Regions from separate parts of the Paenibacillus sp. sgz302114 genome, predicted to be linked through region 2. Evidence: riboswitches for the same ligand, from Rfam matches in the RefSeq annotation. Region 2 holds a riboswitch; each other region holds the start of a gene.
The links. Region 2 has a riboswitch for cyclic di-AMP ahead of AC0LWF_RS16955 (histidine kinase). Riboswitches for the same ligand answer to the same signal wherever they lie in the genome.
Positions count from the first base shown of each region.

Region 1: another riboswitch for cyclic di-AMP. It lies ahead of AC0LWF_RS23715 (C40 family peptidase); the one in region 2 lies ahead of AC0LWF_RS16955 (histidine kinase).
Region 3: another riboswitch for cyclic di-AMP. It lies ahead of AC0LWF_RS06405 (3D domain-containing protein); the one in region 2 lies ahead of AC0LWF_RS16955 (histidine kinase).

Region 1 is NZ_JBVYOI010000014.1:34,417-40,376, reverse strand. Features, by position in the region: gene AC0LWF_RS23725 (DEAD/DEAH box helicase) at 1-1,976, opposite strand, end outside; gene AC0LWF_RS23720 (hypothetical protein) at 2,208-2,627, shown strand; gene AC0LWF_RS23715 (C40 family peptidase) at 2,841-3,338, opposite strand; cyclic di-AMP (ydaO/yuaA leader) riboswitch at 3,343-3,509, opposite strand; gene AC0LWF_RS23710 (hypothetical protein) at 3,813-4,631, opposite strand; gene AC0LWF_RS23705 (M1 family metallopeptidase) at 4,661-5,960, opposite strand, start outside.
Region 2 is NZ_JBVYOI010000006.1:95,232-101,191, reverse strand. Features, by position in the region: gene AC0LWF_RS16975 (Nif3-like dinuclear metal center hexameric protein) at 1-65, shown strand, start outside; gene mmuM (homocysteine S-methyltransferase) at 96-1,034, shown strand; gene AC0LWF_RS16965 (zinc ribbon domain-containing protein) at 2,111-2,374, shown strand; gene AC0LWF_RS16960 (DUF445 domain-containing protein) at 2,509-3,768, shown strand; cyclic di-AMP (ydaO/yuaA leader) riboswitch at 3,959-4,164, shown strand; gene AC0LWF_RS16955 (histidine kinase) at 4,352-5,960, shown strand, end outside.
Region 3 is NZ_JBVYOI010000002.1:291,584-297,543, forward strand. Features, by position in the region: gene AC0LWF_RS06390 (SGNH/GDSL hydrolase family protein) at 177-836, opposite strand; gene AC0LWF_RS06395 (alpha/beta fold hydrolase) at 864-1,823, opposite strand; gene AC0LWF_RS06400 (polysaccharide deacetylase family protein) at 2,001-2,921, shown strand; gene AC0LWF_RS06405 (3D domain-containing protein) at 2,993-3,823, opposite strand; cyclic di-AMP (ydaO/yuaA leader) riboswitch at 3,937-4,145, opposite strand; gene AC0LWF_RS06410 (ATP-binding protein) at 4,212-5,294, opposite strand; gene AC0LWF_RS06415 (CAP domain-containing protein) at 5,519-5,960, opposite strand, start outside.

The sequences.
Region 1 (5,960 bases), on a different contig from region 2:
GCAATTGTAGCCTGCTCACGTTCCCAAGCTTGTTGCCCATCAGGCAAATAAAGTGCAAGCCGTATCGTCGACAGTTCCTCCAGAAACTCTCCTAGCTGGATGCCGATCTCATAGCTTCGGCTGCTCGCCTCCGCGTTCCAGAACGGAATTTCACTGAAGCGGTTCGGTGCTTCCTTGACATAAACGCGGTCATTGTCGATACGGCTGATCATCCACGAGCTAGTGCCGAGCTGAAAGACGTCGCCGACGCGGCTTTCTGAAATATATTCTTCATCGAGCTCACCCAGCAGCGTGCGGCTCTCCAGATGATGAACCGGATAGTGAGAGGTTGACGGTATCGTGCCTGCGCCTGTGACGGCAGCCATCGACGTATTGGCGCGTTTATGCAGCCGATCTGCGCTGCGGTCCCAATCCATGAGCGGGCGGGCAAAAGGGTAAAATCCCGTCAGCACCTTCAGCGCTGCTTCCAACCGTTCGCGCGGAAAAGTCCGGTAGCATTCGCTGCCAGAGATGAGCTTATGCAGCTCGCCCACCGACATATCGGCGGCGGCGACCATCGAGATCATATGCTGCGACAGCACATCGAGCGGCTCATGCGGCAGGACAATCGATTCTATGTCGCGCCGTGCAATGTCGCGGCAGAGCACCGCTGCTTCCGGCAGCTCGCTTCGCTGCCGCGCCACGATAAAGCCGCGGCTGACGTCGCCGACGGAATGGCCTGCTCGCCCGATGCGCTGAATGCCGGCCGCGGCGGCTTTTGGCGAGTCGACCTGAATAACGAGGTCGACGTGTCCTACGTCAATGCCGAGCTCGAGCGAGGAGGTGGCGACGAGGCAGCGCAGCTCGCCCGCCTTCAGCATTCGCTCGACTTCAAGCCGCCGCTCGCGCGCGAGGCTGCCGTGATGGGCGCGCGCCATCTCATAGCCGGCATGCTCGTTCAGCCGCAGCACGAGCCGCTCGCACATGCGGCGGCTATTCACGAACAAGAGCGCGGAGCGCGCGCCGTCCATCAGCGCCATCATCCTCTCGATGATAGGCTGCCACACTCCGTCGCGCGTACGCGCAGGGCGGCTCAGGTCCGGCATCGTAACGCGGACCTGCATCTGCTTCGTCATCGCGCTCTCGACGATGACGACAGGCCGCTGCGCATAGCTAAGCGAATGCGCAGGCTGCTCTTCTCGCCCGCTCGGCACCGCTTCGCCGATCACCGTGCCAAGTGCTTCGGAGCCCGACGTTTCATCGGGCTTCACTCCCATTGGCGTCGCCGCCCGAGCCGCGCCCGATTCCCGCGGCTCCCAGCCGCCCAAGAACCGAGCTACGCGCGACAGCGGCTTCTGCGTCGCCGATACGCCGATGCGCTGCACCGGCCTCGCCGCGAGCGCGGTCAGCCGCTCAAGCGACAGCGACAGATGCGCGCCGCGCTTGTCGCTGGCAAGGCTATGTATCTCGTCGACAATTACCGTCTCGACCGTGCCGAGCATCGCTCGTCCTTTGTCCGAGGTCAGCAGCAAATAGAGCGACTCCGGCGTCGTCACAAGGACGTCCGGCGGCCGCTTCGCCATGCGCACCCGTTCACCGGAAGGAGTGTCACCCGTACGAACGGCGGAGCGAATGGAAGGCCACTCGCGGCCTTGTTCACCAGCAAAGCGCTCAATTTCATCCATGAAACCGACGAGATGGTGATGAATATCATTGTTTAGCGCTTTAAGCGGCGTAATATAGAGCACTCGTACGCCTGGCGTTAGGCTGACTCTGCGATCAGCAGCATCTGCCTTCGCCAGTGCAGTCCGATTGATGCACGGCAATAAGGCAGCAAGCGTCTTACCGGAGCCAGTCGGAGCAGCGATCAGCGTATGCTGCTCCTGCATAATCGAAGCCCATGCGTCCAGCTGAACGGGGGTAGGTTCGCCGAAGCTGTGCGCGAACCAGCCGGCTAATGTATGGTGAAACCCTGCCGAAGCGAAGGGAGGTAGCATCGCGAAGCTCCTTTGCCGTTTAATCACTTGTTCTAAAATCACTCGCTCATCTTACCGCTAGCCTGTTACTTCCATTCTATCATCCTACTATTCATCTTTTGTCAATTGATTCCTCTTTAGTCGGCTTCGAAGCCGCTCTACCTAAAAAATATCCGGTCAGTTTCCGGGCTATTAGACATAGGATTTAGAAAAGTAGCTATCAGCCCAATAAGATCGGGAGGTATCTGCCATATGTCAGGATGGCGAGACAGCTTAGAGAAGCGCAGAGCAGAGTGGAGAAAGCTGGAGTATGCAATGACGGATACGCTTGCCGGCAGGCGGGTGCTGCGGGTTGCAGGACCGCGTTCGCCAAGGCTCACGACGCCGGTATCGAAGGCGATCCGGCAAGAGGAGCTAGCCGCTGTCGCGGAGACATTCGACGCTGGACTTGCTTGTTTCTGCCTAGGGGAGCTATCGCCGCAGCAACGGGCGCAGTTCCTTCAGAACTGGCACTCGAGGCTTGCGACCGGCGCAACCGTTGTGATGGCAGATCGCAGGAGCGAGGGCTGCGCGACACCGGTGGAGCTGTATGATCTCTTCGCTCCGCTTGGCATCGCGCTCGACGTCCAGGTCGGCCGCACGTTCTGGTGGGTCCGCTATCAACGCCGCTAACTAGAAGCTGCCGGACGCTAATCGCCGAGCACGATGTTTGGATCAAGCAGCAAAAAACAAAAAACGAGCTCGCCTCAATTGAGGTGAACTCGTTTTTTTGCTAGACATTATTGAATTTATTGGTTTCACCTATATAAATTCACATAATGTCTCCGCGAAACGCAAGCTTTTGCCGATAAGACGGCGACAGCCGTTTACGCTTGCAAGTACTAATTAATCGGAGTCTCCATCGCCTGGTTCATCTGACGGCTCGTCAGCGTATTTCTCATACGTTTGCGGGCTCATAACGCGGCGTGCAGTTACATAGCGTTTTGAATAGTAGGAATCACCTAGCGCACTGATCGTAACACCTTTGCTCGAGGAAGCGTGTGCAAACTTGCCATCTCCAACATAGATGCCGACATGCGAGATTCCTTTGCCAGTCGTATTGAAAAATACGAGATCGCCCGCAATCAAATCCGCTTTCGCGATTTTCTTGCCGAGCTGTGCTTGCGAACGGGATGCATGTGGAATGCTGACGCCTAGTTTACCGTACACATACATGGTAAATCCAGAGCAGTCGAACCCTTTCGTCGTTGTTCCCGTGTACGAATACGGGGTGCCGATCACACCATTGATGACACCATCCATTTTGGATTCTGCAAAAACGCTTCCAACTTGGAATAATAGCAGCATCGCAAGAGCGACCAGTAGTGCAGAAATTTTCTTCAAAACAGGAAACTCCTTCCGGTGCCTACGAGGTTAGCTGTGGGGTTCGGTTGAAGGCTCCCTATGATCACCTCTGGCATCCGCGTCTTGATAAGCGCCTTGCGGATGTCGGGATCAATTCACCCAGAATGGTTCCCCCGTTTCCCAAGAAAGGGAATTCGGCAAAATTTTCTTTTCGAGGAAAAAGTATTCGATCATTTTCTCGTTTCTCCTTCCAAGTTCACAAGTTGTTCACAAATTAAAATTATTAGAATGCAACCTTTTTGGCGTCTAATTCGTTGGTGGGCCTGCGATTGAGCGGTTAGTAGGCATATATTCCTCCTGCAACGAATTAGAGCAATTTATGGCGAGAACTGTCTTGTAGAAAAATATGAGGATGGCTAGATAGGTGTCGGTTCAAACACTTTCAGTGACATGCAAAAAAGGACCGCGACAATAGGTCGCAGTCCCTTACTCCATATTGATTGCCGCTATGCCTCAAGCTTGCTTCGATTGCCACACATCGTACTGGGCGGCTACCGTCCACACCTTCATAATGGTGCGCATCATCTGATAGCCTTGGTGAAGGATGAGTGCGAACAGTCCCGCCCACAACATGGATACGGAAGCGACCGTCATGCTAAGCAAGGCGCCGATACCCCACATGAGCAGCGAGATGCCTGCAAAAGGCAGGAAGTTTACGATTCCGCCCCATAGCGAGCGGAGTGTGCCCGTGCCGCTGGCGGCGCCGAACTGCATGGTGAGGAAGAGCAGGTGGATGAGCACCGCCCATGCCAGCCAGGCGGCCGCCCACGGTCCTGCGTGCTGGGCGAATTCGAGCAGCGAATTGCTAGCGAGCAGCTTCGTTAACGCGCGCGGCAGCAGCCAGATGGCAGGGAGAAGGGTGAGCGCAGTTTCGATGAGATAGAGCAGGGCGACTGGCTTCCACACTTTTCGAATGCCGCTTAGAAACTTCGTTCCGGCCTCATCTGTCGTATGATGCAACGAATGGAACAGACCAGCGTTAAGGAATGGGGTGATGATCATCCGCCCGGCCAGCAGTCCGCAGAATAGCCAGGCGTATGGCTGGACGAGATCCGTCTTGAGCAGCTGAAACTGAGCCTCGGTCATGAACAGCTGGACCGCGTGGCTTCCGCTGCTATACGTATCGGGAAACCGCTTTAGGACAGGCACTACAATCCCTTCGATGGTGCGGTAGAGGAAGAAGCCCCAGATCAGCTCGTACAGAAACAGCAAGATAATAATATAGAAGTGCTTGATTGCTAGGCGCCAGCCTTGCTTTATATGTGCTTTCACTCCTGCTCACCTCCTTCATAAGTAAGGCGTTACCAAGCGAGTGCGGCGAATATCGTCTCGAGCAGCTTGGTGATTCCGACGCTCCAACGGGTGCGGGTCTTCTCGGTCAGATCGGCTTTCATAAAGTTGTTGATATGTTTATTGTCGAGCACGTTGTCATGCTGCGGGTCCACCGCCGCCCAGACGAGCTTCGCGGAATGAACCAGTTTGTACTGGATATGGTCCTCTTGACCATCCCATACTTTCGGCATGATGGTACCGTCGGCAAAATGGAACACCACTGTCACAGGGCCAAAGCTGCCGCCTGTCTTCTTGATGAGCACAACCGATTCGTACTGCGTCTTGCCATCCTGCTTGACGGGACGTACATGGATGGAAGCGACGGCGTAGTCGGACATATCGCTGCCGTAGACGAAGTGGCTGAAGTAATCGTTCCACTTTTTCTTCGTGACCGTCTCGACGACCTTCTGGAAGTCGGCGGTCGACGGGTGCTTGAATTTATATTTCTGGAAGTAGGCGCGCATGATTTTGCGCATCGTCTGAGTGCCAACCTGTTTCTCGATGCCATAGAGGACGAGTTTGGCGCGCATGTACACATTTTCGGCATAGTGATTGTTGCTGTGGTACGACCACGATAGCTGCTTCAGCGGCGCTGGATCGGTCATGTAGCTCGATTCCACCGGCAGGTTCGGCTCCACTCCGTATTCGCTCTCCATCACTTTGTCCTCTGAATAGGACGTGAACCCTTCGTCGAGCCAAGCTTCCTCGAATTCGTTGGAGGCGACCATGCCGTACCAATATTGATGCCCGATCTCATGGACGACGGTACGCTCCAGATCATAGCCCGGGTTGTCGTTCTCCGCAGCGAAAGCGGTGATCAGCGTCGGATATTCCATGCCGCCAGCACCGTTGCCGCCCTTCGGCGGTACGACGATCGAGAGGGTGGAGTACGGGTAAGCGCCGTACCACTGCGCGTACTTGGCGAGCGCGGACTTCGCTGCGTGCATGTAGCGGTCTTTGAACTTTGCATGCTGCGGATCCAGGTAGAGCTTAATGCGTACGCCAGGCACGCCCTCCGTCGAGAACGGCTCTTCGGCATAGACGAAGTCCGGCGAAGCCGACCAGCCGAAGTCATGCACGTCATCGGCGTAGAACTGATACGTCTTGCGTCCCTCTGCGACCACGGATGCTTTGGTCTGGAAGCCGGTGGCTGCTACCTTGTAGCTGCTCGGCACGTTGATTTTGACACTGTAGATGCCAAAATCGCTATAGAACTCCGAGTTGCCGTGATACTGATGAATATTCCAGCCATCGGCGGCTCGTCCGCGC
Region 2 (5,960 bases):
TTGCGGGAACAACGACAGAGATCGTCGCTTCTGAGGCATCGACAGATCCGTTCCGCTCCGTGTAGAGCGTTAGACGAAGGGAGAGATCGGGGCAGATGAATCCGATTGAAGCGATATTAGTGCAGTACCCGGTGCTCATCCTTGACGGCGCGATGGCGACCGAGCTGGAAAGCCATGGGTGCGACTTGAATGACAGTCTCTGGTCGGCGAAGGTGCTGATGGACAATCCGGAGTTGATTGGCCGGGTACATCGCGATTATTTTGCCGCTGGAGCGGATGTAGCGATAACGGCAAGCTATCAGGCGACCGTGGAGGGCTTCCGCAGCCGCGGGTTGAGTCAGACAGAAGCGGATGCGCTCATTCGGCGCTCCGTGCGAGTGGCGATTGAGGCGCGGGACGCGTACTGGTCCGAGCCGACGAATCGCGAAGGGCGGCCGAAGCCGCTTGTCGCTGCTTCGGTAGGGCCGTATGGCGCTTTCCTCGCCGACGGCTCGGAATATCGGGGCGACTATGCGCTGACGGAAGCGGAGCTCATGAACTTTCACCGGGAGCGGATGCGTACGTTAATTGAAGCTGGAGCGGAGCTGCTCGCTTGCGAGACGATTCCGTGCCTGCTGGAGGCGCAGGCCATCGTGAAGCTGCTCGAGGCGGAGTTTCCCGGCGTGTACGCATGGATCAGCTTCAGCGCCAAGGATGGGCTGCATATCAGCAGCGGCGAGAGCATTGCCTCATGCGCGCAGTGGCTGGATGCGCATGAGCAGGTCGCCGCGATCGGCGTCAACTGCACGCCGCCGCAGTATATCCGTTCGCTCGTTAGCGAGCTCGGCAAGTTTGCGGCGAAGCCGGTGCTGGTATATCCGAATTCGGGCGAAATGTATGATCCGTCCGATAAAACCTGGCATGCCAGCGGCACAATTGAGAGCTACGGCTGCAGTGCCAAAGGTTGGCATGAAGCAGGCGCTCGCCTAATTGGCGGCTGCTGCCGGACGACACCGGCGGACATCCAGTCGATTGCCGCTTGGGCGCGTGCGTAATGGAGAAGGCTGAGGCCGTTCTGCAAGTCACATCTTGTGGCTTGCAGGGCGGCTTTTTGTTGTTCGTGTGGTGTGGGGGGAGTGGAGATGATGCGAGGGCGCTGGAAATCGGCGGCTTGGCGAAGCTGAGAGAGCGGATATGTGCTCTCGGGAAGAGAAAGCGCTGGAAATCGGCGGTGCGAAGAGCTGAGAGAACACATATGTGCTCTCAGCGCAAAAAAGCGCTGATTTAGCAGCTGAGAGGACGCATACGTTCTCTCGGGAAGAGAAAGCGCTGAAAATCGGCGGTGCGAAGAGCTGAGAGAACACATATGTGCTCTCAGCGCGAAAAAGCGCTGATTTAGCAGCTGAGAGGACGCATGGGTTCTCATAGTATGAAAATCGACGGATTGAAGCTCTGAGAGTTCAAATTCAGCACTCTCAGATAGGGAAACAGCCGAAATCGGCAGCTTGGCGAAGCTGAGAGAGTGTAATACGTACTCTCAGTATGAAAATCGGCCGATTGAAGCTCTGAGAGTTCAAATTCAGCACTCTCAGTAGGGAAACAGCCGAAATCAGCAGCTTGGCGAAGCTGAGAGAGTGTAATACGTACACTCAGTATGAAAATCGGCGGATTGAAGCTCTGAGAGTTCAAATTCAGCACTCTCAGATAAGGAAACAGCCGAAATCGGCAGCTTGGCGAAGCTGAGAGAGCGTATATGTGCTCTCAGTGCGAAAAAGCGCTGATACAGCCGCCGAGAGATCATATAGGTTCTCTCGGGAAGCACAGGTGCTGGCAGTTTGAGAGAGGAAAAAGTCGCTCTCGGAAGCCTGAAAAGTGGTAACCGCATGTTGAGAGAGGAAATAGCCTCTCTCAGAGTGCAAAAGCGAACGCGGTGGCCGTTTAGCCGGCGGAGAGAGGAAAAAGCCGCTCTAGGGAGCCTGAAACGTGGTTATCGCGTGCTAAGAGAGGAAATATCCTCTTTCAGAGTGCGGCAGCGGTCGTAGGTCGGTAAGTTGGTGGAGCTCCCATGTACATGCTCCGCATTATTGCATATAATTAACCCATCATTATCCAGAAGGGGCGTGCGTGAGCAGTGAGCGTAAGCTACAAAAACTGCCAGAGCTGCGGCATGCCGATCGCGAAGGGCGATAAGAATGGGACAGAAGCAAGCGGTGCCAAGAGCCCCAAGTATTGCATCCATTGCTACGTGGACGGCCGGTTCACGATGCCTGACATGACGGCAGTGCAAATGCAGGAGTTCGTCAAGGGGAAGATGGTCAGCATGGGCTTTCCGAAGTTTCTGACAGGCTTCTTCACCCGCGGAATTCCGAAGCTGGAGCGTTGGAAGAGCAATTGATGCATACTGCGGCACAAGGAAGGGACAGGCTCGCACGGCCTGTCTCTCTTTTCGCTTGATTAGCTGTTATTTTGAACTGAATCACATGTAGTGGTATGGTGTAAATAGCATTCATAGAAGGAGCCTTAACGATTATGGCCAACGAATCGAGAAAAAACAAACAACTTGCGAATATATCGCTCGGCATCATGGCGGCTGGCTTCGCAGCGACGATTCCGTTCAAGGACGGCGCGCTCGGGCTGCTTCACGTCGGCTTCGAAGCGGGCGTCATCGGCGGCTTAGCGGACTGGTTCGCCGTAACGGCGCTGTTCCGCCACCCGCTCGGCATTCCAATCCCGCACACGGCGCTGCTGCCGCACAACCGGAAGAAGATGTCGGACGGCATCGTCCGCGTCCTGGAGGATCGGCTGCTCGCCAAAGAGAGCATGATCGAGAAGCTGAACCAGCTCGATCTCGCCGAGCAGCTGCTCCCGCCGCTGCGCCATGCGCTGCAATCGGCGGTGTACAGCGAGCGGCTGCCGCAGCTGCTCGAGAGCGCGCTGCGCAGCATCCCGGCAGACAAGGTCGTGCCGCTGCTCTCGGGCGAGATCCGCGCCGCAGCTGCTCGCATCGACCTTGAAGCGCTGCTGCGCGGCTTCCTGCACCGTGCCGCCCGGAACGGCACCGACGAGCGGCTGCTCGACCTGCTGCTCGAACGCGCCGAAGCGTGGGCTGGCACGGAGGGCATGCGCCGCGAGCTGGGCAATTCCGCCATGCAGCTAGTGAAAGGGCTGAATCTCGGCGGCCTTATGCAGTTTGCCGTCAACGCCTTTATCGGCTACCTGGATGAAGACAGGCTCGGCACGATGCTGCAGTCGTTCATCCTGAATAAGATTAACGAGCTGAAGGTGCCGGATACGCAGCGTCGTGCCACAATTATGCAGCATCTGCATAGCGGCCTCGAGATGATTATCACGCGTTTGTCCGAGACCGGTCAGCTGGATCAGCTGCGCGATGAGCTGCTGAATGCTTTTGACTTGGAAGGCGAGCTGACGCGACTGTTCGAATCGCTTCGTGAGAAAGGAATTGCGTTCGTGCACGATGAGTCGTTCGCAGAACGCGTATGGCCGCTGCTCTCGCAGCTGGCGGACCGCTTCGAAGCGAACCGCGAGCTTGTGGCAGATGCCGAGAATTGGTTGAAGGGCCAGATCGTGCAGCTAATTGAACGCAACCACACGAGAATCGGTTCTTTCGTGCAAGAGAATCTCGACCGCCTCGACAACGATCAGCTTGTTGAGTTAATTGAAGATAAAGTCGGCCAGGATTTGCAATGGATTCGCGTCAATGGCGCGGTTTGCGGTTTTCTGATCGGTCTTGCGCTGAAGTCGATTGAGCTCGTAGTAGGCGCATTTTGATCTAAAATGCTCTAGTCCTCTGTCAAATGCCAGCTAATTGCGAGAAACCGCGATATAGTGAGGTAGGCAGAGGATGCTGGAGCAGTGCTTTGTTGTAAGCGTTATATCCACCTAACTTGGCAGGAAACGAGAGTGCACCCTCTGCGGCATTCCTTTACAAAGAGAGGTTGGGAGCGTAACATGAAGCAAGCTAAATGAAACGCTGAATTTCTTGTCTTAAGAAATCGGGGGAACCACTAGTAATGGCAAGCGCACGGTGAAGCATTTTTCGCCGGTTGCAGCCATTGGGGTGAATCTTGAAGGAGTCCGGCCGCTTCGGCCTTGCAGCTCTTCAAGTAGGGCGACTCTCACGCCCGAATCCGGCAGCTAACCTCGTAAGCGTAACCGAGAGGCGACGAATTATCGTGCATATAGACACTTTTTATTATAAATTTGTGCCTAGAAGCCGCGAGAGGCGTTCCTCTTCTTTAAGAGGCAGTTCCCCCCGTACAGGCTTCTTTTTTGTGCGCATTATAGAATTTATTAGTTTCACAAGGTTTGGGAAAGTTAGTTTATAGGTGTAGGAAGGAAGGCGAAGTTTGTTATGGCTGGTTACCGCCGTAAAACCCCTGAAGAATTGCTATTATCCATCTCCAAAATCCATCGCGGACGTCTGAAAGTGTACATTGGTGCTGTTAGCGGTTCTGGCAAAACCTATCACATGCTGCGCGAGGGCCAATCGCTGAAGCAGCAGGGAATTGAGGTTGCCGTCTGTGCGGTGTCAACGATGCGCCGTCCGGAAACGGTAGAGCAGCTCGCAGATTTGGAACGGATTCCAAGCATTCACTGGTATAAAGGCGATGAAGAGAAGAAGGATCTTAATCTTGATGCGATACTGGAACGTAATCCGGAGGTGCTGCTTGTTGACGGGCTGGCGCATAAGAATCGTCCGGATGCAAAGTTTCCGACTCGTCTTGAGGATATTACTTTTCTGCTCAGCCATGGCATCAGCATCATAACGACTGTCAATGTGTACGAACTGGACGGCGTCACGGAGCTTGCTCAGAAGCTGACCGGCATTGAGGCGGAATGTACCGTCACGGCCGATGCGCTTGAGCTTGCGGACGAAGTGCGGCTCATTGACGTTTCGCCGGAGACCATATTAAACCGCCTGAGTGAAGGGCGTTTACGTAATATTAAAGACCCAGGCCTGCTGAAACGCGGCAACCTCGGCAAGCTGAGAGAGCTGTCACTGCGGTTAATGGCAGAAGGCGTTAACGAATCGCTGGAGAAATACCGCGAGGAGCAGGGCTTCATCGGTCCGTCCGGCGCAGCAGAGCGCATTCTTGTCGCCGCGCAGTATCACTGGAACGGCTCGATCTATATTCGCCGTGGACAGCAAATTGCGAAGCGGCTTGGCGGTGACTTGCAGGTCGTCGTCTTCACCGATTCGAGCCAAGAGCCTACGAAGGAACGCGATGCGTTCAAGCGCTCCATCTTGAAGCTGACAGAAAAGCTGGACGCGGGCTTCCGCGAAATATCGGTCGGCAATCGCAGGCAAGTTCCGCCTGCGCTCATTAAATATGCGATGCTCATCAACGCGACTCGCATCGTTATGGGGCATTCGAAGCAAACGAGATCGCAGGAGTTCTGGCAAGGCTCGATCGCAGGCTCCGTACTGAAACAGGTGCGCAACATTGACCTGTTCTTTATGGCGGACCGCGCTGAACACGAGGGCGAGCGCGTATTACCGGCGAAGCGTTCGGTGTCGCAGCAGGCTTCGCATTCGGAGCCTTACCGCAGACTTAGCGCGCAAGAGGTCGAGAAGAAGATCGAGCGCATTCGCCGCGGTACATTCAAGGTGTATATCGGTGCAGCGCCTGGCGCGGGCAAGTCGTATATGATGCTGCGCGAAGGCAATGATCTGTTGCGCAAAGATATTGACGTTGTCATCGGCCTCATGGAGGCACATGACCGCGCAGAGACGCTGCAGCAGGCAGGCAAGCTCGAGATCGTACCGCGCAGAGTGATTGATGCGGAGAAAGACATCACAGAGATGGATGTCGATGCCATTATTGCGCGCAATCCGGAAGTTGTGCTGATCGACGAGCTGCCGCATACGAATGCGCCTGGCAGCCGCAATGCGAAACGCTATGAAGATGTGCAGCAAATTCTCGAAGCGGGCATTTCCGTTATCGCAACGCTTAATGTGC
Region 3 (5,960 bases), on a different contig from region 2:
TGTGCTCTCAGCACCATTTTCGCGCGGCAAGCAGCTTCGTACTGCTCTGAGAGAACGTATATGTTCTCTCGCTGGCTTTTCGGGTTAGTTTCCCCGCGGCAAGCGGCTTCGTCTTGCTTTCCAAAAAGGTCGAGTTCTGGGGCAAATTTATGCCCCGAACTCGACCTTTGCACTTCCTATAGCCCTTTATTGTAATCGTAACCGATTACCTGCAAGAATGTCCGAGCAAGAACGGCATGGCCCGTATGGTTCGGATGAACGCGATCCCATGCGATTGTGCCGGAATATAGATGCTCCAGCACTTGATTGAACGCAGCCTGCGTATCAACAAACAGCGTGCCATGCTTCTCGGCAATGCGCTTCACAGCCGCACCGTAACGATCCATCTCCGCACGCATCAAGTCCTGCGTATTCGGCTCGATGTAGAACGGCGTCATCAACACGATTCCTTTTACAGAAGGCAACGTCTCGGCAACGAGCTGATCCAGCGTCGACTCATATTGTTCGAGGTAGACGTGCTGCTCTGGAATTGTCGGGCTGTCATATTGGCGCCACACATCGTTAATGCCAATCATAATAGACAGCCAGTCCGGCTTCAAAGCGATGACATCGCTCTGCCAGCGATCCTTCAAATCCAGCACCGTATTGCCGCTCGACCCCATATTCACGACACGAATGCCAAGCTCCGGGTAGGTCGAGGATAGCAGCGCATCAACGACGCTTACATATCCTTTGCCGATTGCGCCGAACAGTCCTTCTCCGACCGGTCTCGCGCGTTCGCAATCCGTAACCGAATCCCCAATCATCACTAGTTTATCTTTGCTCGTCAGACGCATGATTCTTCCAATCCTCCTCTATTTCCACTATTCTTCCAAGAAAAATTGAATCACTTTATCGTTCAACCCCGGGAGATGTTCATGTCCAAAATCCGGATAAATTTCAAGCCGCTTCGGCGCGGTAATTTTGTTATAGGCAGCGAACTGCGATGAAGGCGGACAGATCGTATCCATCAAGCCGACACCCATCAGCACGTCGCCCTTAATCCGGTTCGCCAAATACTGAATATCAATGTAACCGAGTCTCGTGAAAATCTCTTCTTCGCGTTGATGCCGCGGATCGAAGTGACGGAAGAATGTGCGCAGCTCCGCATAAGCATCCTTGTCGAGATCCATATCCCATACGCGGCGGTAGTCGCTGAGGAATGGGAACACAGGCGCAAGCTTTGACACACGGGGCTCAAGCGCAGCGCATGCAATTGTCAGAGCACCACCCTGCGAGCCGCCCATCGCATAGACACGCTTCGGATCAACCTCTGGCATCTCCAAGGCAATCCCAGCTAGCTGTGCGGTGTCGAGGAAAATATGACGGAACAAGAGCTGGTCCGCGCTGTCGTCCAAGCCGCGAATAATATGGCCGTTATGCGTATTGCCCTTCACGCCGCCGCTATCCTCGGAGCCGCCGCCTTGTCCGCGGCAATCCATCGCAAATACGGAAAATCCAAGCGATACATAGATGAGACGATCCTGCCAATCACCAACGTTGCCCGTATAGCCGTGGAACTGGACAACCGCGGGATGCGGCCCGTTCGAATGGCGCGGACGCGCATATTTGGCATGAATACGTGCACCTTTTACTCCTGTAAAATATAAATCAAAGCATTCTGCTGTCGGCGTCTGGAAGGAGCTTGGAACAAGTTCAATGGCGGCGTCAACCTGACGCATCTCGTTCAGCGCCCGCTCCCAATAGTCGTCGAAGTCGGACGGGCGCGGATTTATGCCTGAATACGTTTTCAATTCATTCAAGGGCATATCAATTGTTGGCATATGTACGGTCTCCTCTTCACCATTATTCCTCTTCATGTTACGTGGTGAGCTTCCTGCTGTAAAGTGTGAAGTTGCGTCTCATGCATGATCACGTGCGGAGAGGGCACAATGAAATCGAATGTTTAAGACGGTAAGCACAGCAGGTAGTTTATTTTGGTTGACGGGGGGAGAAGGTCCATGGGAACGATGCGCAGAGCACGCAGATCATTGTTGCTGCTTCTGACCTGGATCCTGTGCGTTTGCAGTGGCATAGATGCCATACAAGGCGAAAGAGCTGCCGCATCTGCGAGCCCCCCTCCGCTATCTGAACGCAATAGAGCTGCCGCGACAGAGCTCGGGAGCAGCTGGCAGTCACCAGCAGAAGCCGAGCCCTCCTTCACGAGCGGCCAGCAGCTAAAGAAGAAGAAAAAGAGCCGTGCAGAAGCGATGTCTTGGGTTACGCTGCAGCGTATGTTCCCGGGTTCCTTCGTAATCTGGGGACCACGAGGCTCACGCAGAGTCGCGCTTACGTTCGACGACGTGCCCGATCCGCGCTTTACGCCGCAGGTGCTCGAGACGCTTGCCCGCTACAAAGTGCGCGCAACGTTCTTTGTCGTTGGCTCTCGGGCAGCGGCACATCCGGCGCTCGTCCAGCGGATCAGCAGAGAAGGGCATATTATCGGCAATCATTCGTATGATCACGCTGTATTTTCGCGTATCTCGCGCTATGCATTCGAGCAGCAAATTGTACGGACCGACCGGATTATCCGCCCTCTGATCGGATATAGCCCGAAGTTCATCCGTCCGCCTTATGGAGAGATTACGCCGTACCAGGTCGATTGGCTGCGCAGCCGAGGATACATCGTAGTGAACTGGGATACCGATTCGGTCGATTGGAAAAGCCTCGACAGCAACCGCATTCTCATCAATATAAAGCGGACGCTGCAGCCCGGCTCCATTATCCTGCAGCATGCAGGCGGCGGCGAAGGACAGGACCTCTCCGGCACGATAGCGGCGCTACCACGGCTCATCAATCTACTGCGCAGCAAGGGCTATCAGATTGTCACACTGCCGGAGCTCTTGAACCGGCCAGCCGGGCGCAACTGGCGCAGCCGTTAATCGCCCCAGCCGCCTTAGCCCAAAAAAAAGAAACCCAACGTCCATAAGACGCGGGGCTCTTCAAGGTAAGACTAATCTAGAATAAATACCTTTACGAATTGGAAACCGAAGTCGCTCGCAGCTTCCTTCGATTGCGGAACAAAGATATCAATACGGTCGCCCTTAATGGCACTTCCCATATCGGTAGCAACTCCCATCATGCCGCCGACTGGCAACCCATCATGGTCGTAGCCGGTAATATACAACTTGCTTCCCAGCGGAATGACGCTTGGGTCTACTGCAACCGTACCGAGCTTCAGCGGATTGCCGAAGTAGTCGACTGCTCCCCAGCCGTTCTCTGACGGATGTGCCGTATATGCGCTTGCTTTAACCTGTACGACATCCGAGACGTCATATGCTCTGCCGCCAACTGTAATTTCGTTTTGGTTCGCTTGTCTTTTCGCTGCCGTCGATTGGCTCGACTTCTTCTTTGCAGCTTTCTTCACCGTTTTCTTTGCTGCCTCTGCTTTAGGGGCTTTCTTCGGCTCTGCCGCTTTCTTCTCAGCCTTCACCGACTTCTCGGCTTTCACAGATGCCTCCGCTGAATTATCCAGCTTTGCCGTTTGTTCAGTCTGCTTCGACTGTTGCGAAATCGGCTGCGGCGCATCCTGCTTCGAGTTCGCGACTGTCACTGTCGTTGGAATAACGATCGTCAGTCCCTTATACACATTCGCAGGATCGATCATCGGATTCGTCTTGAGCAGCTGCTCCAGCGATACGCCGAATTTCTGCGACAACGACCAGAACGTATCCTCGTCCGTCGCTTTGTACTCCGATGCTGCTTGCGCTGCGCCCGCGTGCGTGAAGATCGCGATGCTAAGTGCAGCGAGTAACGCACTCTTTTTCCAGAATGATTGCTTCAATATGAACTTCCTCCTTTAATTTACGGACATATATCCTTGTTTGAACGACCCGGATATATTCCGTCAATACGATGCTGACAGGTCAAGCTGCTTAATGGCTAAGCCAGCTACTCATCTTCATCGCATGCGGCCTACGAGGTTAGTTGTCGGATTCGGACGAAAGGAGTTCCGCCCTACGCTTGTTAACCAAACGATTCACCCCAGCGCTGCTGACAGCGCATTAACCAGCCAATAGCTGACTGGCGAGCAAAAGCGACTTTTTATTACGTCAGCATTGCTCTAAAAATATCCCCCGCACATAATGTTTCGGCTCGCGTTAAAGGATAACACAGAAACTCATGCAAATCCTACAGGAAAAAGTGACCAACATCCCCGTCATGCTGCATAATCACAGATTGCGCGGCAGTCGAATCGCTACCGTCGTCCCTTTGCCGGGGACGCTTTTAATATCCATTTTCCCTTGATGGCCTTCAATGATCCGGTAACAAATCATAAGGCCAAGCCCTGTTCCGCTGTCCTTTGTCGTGAAGAACGGACCGCCGAGCTTCGGCAGCTGCTCCTCTGGGATGCCTGTTCCTTCGTCGATAATCGACACGGCAATATGCTGCGCATCTACATTCGTAAGCGTAATGGTAATGATCCCGCCGCTTGGCATCGCCTCGATGGCATTCTTGAGCACATTGACGAATACTTGCTTCAGCTGATTCTCGTCACAGAGCAGCTCCGTCACATCGGAATCGAGCAGAGGGATAATCTGCACATCTTTCAGAATCGCCTGCGTTTCGAGCAGCGTCAGCACATTGCCAATAATCCGGTTCAGATCATGCTTGCGGAACTGGCTTGCTTGCGGCTTCGCCAGCGCCATAAACTCCTGTACGATCGAATTGATCCGGTCGAGCTCCACGAGCATAATGTCAAAGTACTCATGATACTTATCAATCTTCGTCTTCAGAAACTTCGAGAATCCGATCAAGGAGGTCAGCGGATTGCGAATCTCATGTGCAATTCCCGCCGCCATCTGTCCAGCAACGGAGAGCTTCTCGGAATGAATGAGCGCCTCCTCCTCTTTCTTCCGTTCACGGATATCGCGAAAGACGCTCTGGACGACAGTTCCTCTCCCCGGATAGTTATGTATACGGGTACTGGATACCTCCACATCAATAACTTCACCCCTCACGTCAATGAGGCGGCATTCCTCGAATTCATTCGGCTCATCCGTCTGCATGACCGCGCGGATTCGCTCCATTGAGCGAAGCTGATTATCCGGGTGCATGAACTTCCAAATCTTTACCTCATCCATGATCTCTGACAGATCAGTCATGCCAAGCAATCGAAGTCCCGCTTGATTGGCGAACAGCACTTCGATTCCGTCATGCACAAAGATCGGCTCTGGCAAATATTTAATTAAACGCTGATAGCTTAGCGCAACTGAATAAGACGCATCGATATCGCGCTCTTGGCTTGTAAGCATTAATTTCCTCTTCGTTCGTTCAGCCAACGTCTGGTTGCAGTATATTGCCCTTGCCTTCCGCCGCATAGTGGACCTCCGAGTAGTCAAATTCGTAAGAGTAGATTTCGCCTTTATTTACCCAATACCTGCGCAGAATGAAGAATTAATTTTCTCTCATTCAATAATTATGTAAACCTAATTTAAAAAAAGCGGCCATCTGGGGCCGCTTATCGCTGCTTGCTCTATTATGATGTAAACTCTTGTACCCATTCACCGTTGTAGTATGCAACGCCAATTTTCTTGTAGTTGGCGCTCATAATATTCGCTTTATGACCTGGACTGTTCATCCATGCCGTCATGACTTCCGCAGGCGTACGCTGACCCTTGGCAATATTCTCGCCAGCATAAGAATAAGCGACTCCGTATGCACGCATCATATCGAACGGGGAGCCGTAGGTCGGCGAGTTATGGTCAAAGTAATTGTTCGTATACATATCTTTCGCTTTATCCAGCGCGACCTTCGTGAGCAGCGTATCGGACTTAAGCGCCGTAAGGCCTGTCTTAGCGCGTTCCTGGTTCACAAGCGACACAACTTGAGCTGCAAAAGTAGACTTGTCCGTCGTGCTTGTTGTTGTGGAACCGGACCCTGTGCTGCCACTGCCAGCTGTTGTCGTCACAGGCACCTTC